Regions from separate parts of the Streptomyces sp. MK37H genome, predicted to be linked through region 1. Evidence: riboswitches for the same ligand, from Rfam matches in the RefSeq annotation. Region 1 holds a riboswitch; the other holds the start of a gene.
What was found. Region 1 has a riboswitch for S-adenosylmethionine ahead of thrC (threonine synthase). Riboswitches for the same ligand answer to the same signal wherever they lie in the genome.
Positions count from the first base shown of each region.

Region 2: linked by a shared signal. The riboswitch ahead of GWI24_RS42755 (aminotransferase class V-fold PLP-dependent enzyme) and the one ahead of thrC (threonine synthase) in region 1 are both predicted to bind S-adenosylmethionine.

Region 1 covers NZ_JAAAYH010000219.1:4,044-6,429, reverse strand. The annotation lists gene GWI24_RS26835 (glucosyl-3-phosphoglycerate synthase) at 1-780, opposite strand, end outside; SAM riboswitch class I at 971-1,112, shown strand; gene thrC (threonine synthase) at 1,131-2,386, shown strand, end outside.
Region 2 covers NZ_JAAAYH010000689.1:375-2,760, reverse strand. The annotation lists gene GWI24_RS42755 (aminotransferase class V-fold PLP-dependent enzyme) at 1-1,228, opposite strand, end outside; SAM riboswitch class IV at 1,432-1,550, opposite strand; gene trpD (anthranilate phosphoribosyltransferase) at 1,694-2,386, opposite strand, start outside.

The sequences.
Region 1 (2,386 bases):
GATCGCGGCCGCCATCCGGCCGAGCGCCTGCCCGTCCTGGTGGCGGTGTTTGCGCACCCCGATGTCCACCTGGCCGAGCGCGTCGAGCCCCACCGTGTGCAGCGCGTCCACCAGCAGCCCCAGCTCGACGCCGTAGCCGACCGGGAAGGGCAGCCGCTCCAGCAGCGAGCGGCGCGCCGCGTACTCCCCGCCCAGCGGCTGGACGAACCCGGCCAGCTGGGGCCAGTGCAGATTCAGCAGCGGTCGGGCGACCAGCTCGGTGACCCGGCCGCCCTGGCCCGCCATCTCGCCGAGCGGGCGGTCGTACATGCCCTTCACCAGCTGCAGCGCGGGGTCGGTCAGCAGCGGACCGACGATCCCCGAGACAAAGCGCGGTTCGAATTCCCGCAGGTCGGCGTCGATGAAGCAGACGATGTCGCCGCTCGTGGCGAGCAGGGACCGCCACAGCACCTCGCCCTTGCCGGGCAGCGCGGGCAGCCGGGGCAGCAGCGAGTCACGGGGGACGACGGTGGCGCCCGCCGCCGCGGCGACCTCGGCGGTGCGGTCCGTGGAACCGGAGTCCAGTACCACCAGCTCGTCCACCAGCGGCATCGCCTCGCTCATCAGCTCACGCCGGATCGTGTCGGCGATCTCGCCGACCGTGGCCTCCTCGTTCAGGGCGGGCAGGACCACGCTCACGCTCGTCGCCGCGGCCCGCTTCGCGGCCAGCAGGCGACCCAGCGGACGGTCGTCGGCCGACCAGGAGCGACGCTTCAGCCAGCGCTCCACCTCATCCAGCACCTGTGTGTCTCCCCTGCTGTGATCGCTGTGATCCATCTCGCGCATCGGACGGCTACCTCAACCATCCGGGCCTTCGGTTACAGTCTTGAACAACGCGCATGACCGTCGTATGTCGGGGTCGACCTCGATGTTTACCGACGTACCGATGACGCTCATGCTGACAAACGCCCGGGTCCGCCCGGTGCCATACCGCTCATCCAGAGGGGCAGAGGGAACGGCCCGTTGAAGCCCCGGCAACCCTCCAGCTGATCTCGCATTCCGCAGCGAGGCTCCCAGCTCGGGAAGGTGCCAATTCCGTCTCGTGGCGAAATGCGTCGCGAGGAAGATGAGGAGAAAGGGCCTCGCCATCCATGGCCGTGCAGTCAGTAGAAAGCTCAACCACCTCCTCCACCTCCGGTGCCTTCGGCCCCGCGGTCGCATTGTCCTGCCGGGAGTGCGGTGAGCGCTTCGAGCTGGGTCCGATCTTCGCGTGCGAGGCCTGTTTCGGGCCCCTCGAGGTCGCGTACGAGCTCCCGGCCGGCGACCCGGAGGGGCTGCGCCGACGCATCGAGGCCGGTCCGAACAGCATCTGGCGCTATGCCCCGCTGCTGCCCGTCCCGGCGGACGTGGCGGATCTGCCGAGCCTGAACCCCGGCTTCACCCAGCTGGTCAAGGCCGACAACCTCGCCCGTGAGCTCGGCGTCACCGGTGAGCTGCACATCAAGGACGACTCCGGGAACCCGACCCACTCCTTCAAGGACCGGGTCGTCGCCATCGCCGTCCAGGCCGCCCGCACCTTCGGCTTCACCACCCTCTCCTGCTCCTCCACCGGCAACCTCGCCGGTGCGGTGGGCGCCGCGGCCGCCCGCGCGGGCTTCCGCTCCTGCGTCTTCATCCCGCACGACCTGGAGGCGGGCAAGGTCGTCATGGCCGCGGTCTACGGCGGCGACCTGGTCGGCATCGAGGGCACCTACGACGACGTCAACCGCTTCTGCAGCGAGCTGATCGGCGACCCGGCGGGCGAGGGCTGGGGCTTCGTCAACGTCAATCTGCGGCCGTACTACGGCGAGGGCTCCAAGACCCTGGCGTACGAGATCTGCGAGCAGCTCGGCTGGCGGCTGCCGGACCAGATCGTCGTCCCGATCGCCTCCGGCTCCCAGCTCACCAAGATCGACAAGGGGCTGAAGGAGCTGATCGCGATCGGTCTGGTCGAGGACAGGCCCTACAAGATCTTCGGCGCCCAGGCCGAGGGCTGCTCCCCGGTCTCCGCCGCCTTCAAGGCCGGCCATGACGTCGTCCGGCCGCAGAAGCCGCGGACCATCGCCAAGTCGCTGGCCATCGGCAACCCCGCGGACGGCCCGTACGTCCTGGACATCGCCCGCCGTACGGGCGGCGCGGTGGAGGACGTGAACGACGAGCAGATCGTCGACGCCATCAAGCTGCTGGCCCGCACCGAGGGGATCTTCGCGGAGACCGCGGGCGGCGTGACCGTCGGCGTGACCAAGAAGCTGATCGAGGACGGTCTGCTCGATCCGTCCCTGACGACCGTCGTGCTCAACACCGGCGACGGCCTCAAGACCCTCGACGCGGTGGCCCCCACCACGGGTCCCTCCGCCATCATCCGCCC
Region 2 (2,386 bases), on a different contig from region 1:
CGTCGGGCTCGCTGTCCAGCAGGGTGCGGACCAGCGGATGGGCGCAGAACAGCCCGTCGCGTACGCCGATGCCGTACTCCGCGGAGAGCGCCGCCGCGAAGTGGGAGCTGTTCCAGCCCTCCACCACGAACGACAGCACGCCGACCCGGGGCGCGTCGTCGCCGAACAGCGAGAGCACCCGCACCTCGGGCACCTCGGCCAGCCCCGCCCGCACCTTCTCGATCAGCTGCCGCTCACGGGCGACCAGGCCCTCGAAACCGGCCTCGGTCAGCGCCTTGCAGGCCGACGCGATCGCGTAGACGCCGATGACGTTCGGCGAGCCCGCCTCGTGCCGGGCGGCGGTGGTGTGCCACTCGACGTCAACGCCGCCGTCCTCCCTGCGCGTCACCTTACGGCTGGCGCCGCCGCCCGCAAGATACGGCCGGGCCTCCCGCAGCCAGTCCGCCCGCCCGGCCAGCACCCCGGCCCCGAAGGGCGCGTACAGCTTGTGCCCGGAGAAGGCCACCCAGTCGAGGTCCGCCTCCGCGATGTCCACGGGGTGGTGCGGGGCCAGTTGCGCGGCGTCCAGGACGATACGGGCGCCGTGGGCGTGCGCGGCCGCGGCCAGCTCCCGCACCGGCCACAGCTCGCCGGTCACATTGGACGCGCCGGTCACGCACACCAGCGCCGGGCCCCCGTCGCGCCCCGCGAGCGCCTTCTCCAGCGTCTCCACCGCCTGCCGCGGGGAGCGCGGGGCGCTGAGGTAGCGGACGGTGACGTCCTCCCGCTGCTCCCACGGCAGCAGCGAGGCGTGGTGCTCGGTCTCGAAGACGAAGACCTCGGTGCCCCGGGGCGCCACGGCGGCCAGGAGGTTGAGCGAATCGGTGGTGGAGCGGGTGAAGACGACCTGGTCGTCCTCGCGGCAGCCCAGGAAGGCGGCGACGTCCTTACGGCTGTTCTCGAAGAGGTCGGTGGACAGCTGCGAGAGGTAGCCCGCCCCGCGGTGCACGCTGCCGTAGTACGGCGCGTAGGCGGCGATGTCGTCCCAGACCCGCCGCAGCGCGGGGGCGCTGGCGGCGTAGTCGAGCGCCGCGTAGGTCACCTCACCGCCGGTGACCAGGGGGACCAGGACATCGCTGCCCAGCACGGGCAGCGGCGCACAGGCGGCGGCGGAGGAATCGGCGGTGGTGGAAGCGGTAGCAGAGGCGGAGGCAGAGGCAGAGACGGTGGCAGCAGGGCGCGCGGACATGGCGAAGTCTCCCGAAGGGGTCGAAGGAATGCGTGACGCGCACGGAAACGGCGGCGGCGAGCCGGCCGTAAGGGCGCGGAAAATCGCTCGACGCGCGGCCGCACCGCGCGGAGCACATGGAGGAGAGACGGGGCCGCTCGGCCCTAGCGCATTCGCTGCATCACGGAAGAACTCCCTCGACCACCAGGACCCCCAGTGCGAGGGGTCCGCGCTTGCCGCCGGCCTCGCTGCCTGGCGGCCTGGTCATCACCCGGGGCACCCCGCCACGGACGGAGGGTTGCCGGACAGCAGGCCGGGGCCGTAGTCGCTGTCGCTCGTGACCTGGGCAGGAGTATGCCATGTCAGACGCCGGCGCCCATGCCCTGTCCGTATCCCGGACAGACCATGGGCGCCGTAAGGCGTTCGCCGGACCACGACTGCGCCGCTGACGATCGACGGCATATCAGGGCACTCCCAGCGGGGCGCTCAGGCGTGGGTGGCCCGGACCCATCGCTCCAGGACGTCGCGCGCCGCGCCCGAGTCGATCGACTCGGCGGCCCGCGCGACACCCGCCCCGATCCGGTCCGTCAGGGGCTTGTCCCCCGGGTCCCGCTCGAGCGCCACCAGCGCCGCCGCCGAGTTCAGCAGCACCGCGTCCCGTACCGGGCCCCGCTCGCCCGCCAGCAGCCGGCGGGCCACATCGGCGTTGTACGAGGCGTCAGCGCCCCGCAGGGCCTCCACGGGGGCCCGCTCGACACCCACGTCCCGGGGGTCGAAGGTCTCCTGGCGCACGGCGCCGTCCCGGACCTCCCACACCTGGGAAGTCGTGGTCACGGTGAGCTCGTCCAGCCCGTCGTCGCCCCGGACGACCAGCGCGGAGGAGCCGCGCTCGGCCAGCACCCCGGCGATGATGGGCGCCATACGGGCGTCGGCGACCCCGGTCGCCTGGCAGGTGACCTTCGCCGGGTTGGTCAGCGGGCCGAGCAGGTTGAACGGGGTGGCGACGCCCAGCTCGCGGCGGGCCGAGGCGACATGCCGCAGCGACGGGTGGAACTTCACCGCGAAGCAGAAGGTGATCCCCGCCTCCTCGGCGACCTCGACCACCCGCTCGGGGGTGATGTCCAGATTGACGCCGAGCTTCTCCAGGACGTCGGAGGCGCCGCTGGCGGAGGACGCGGC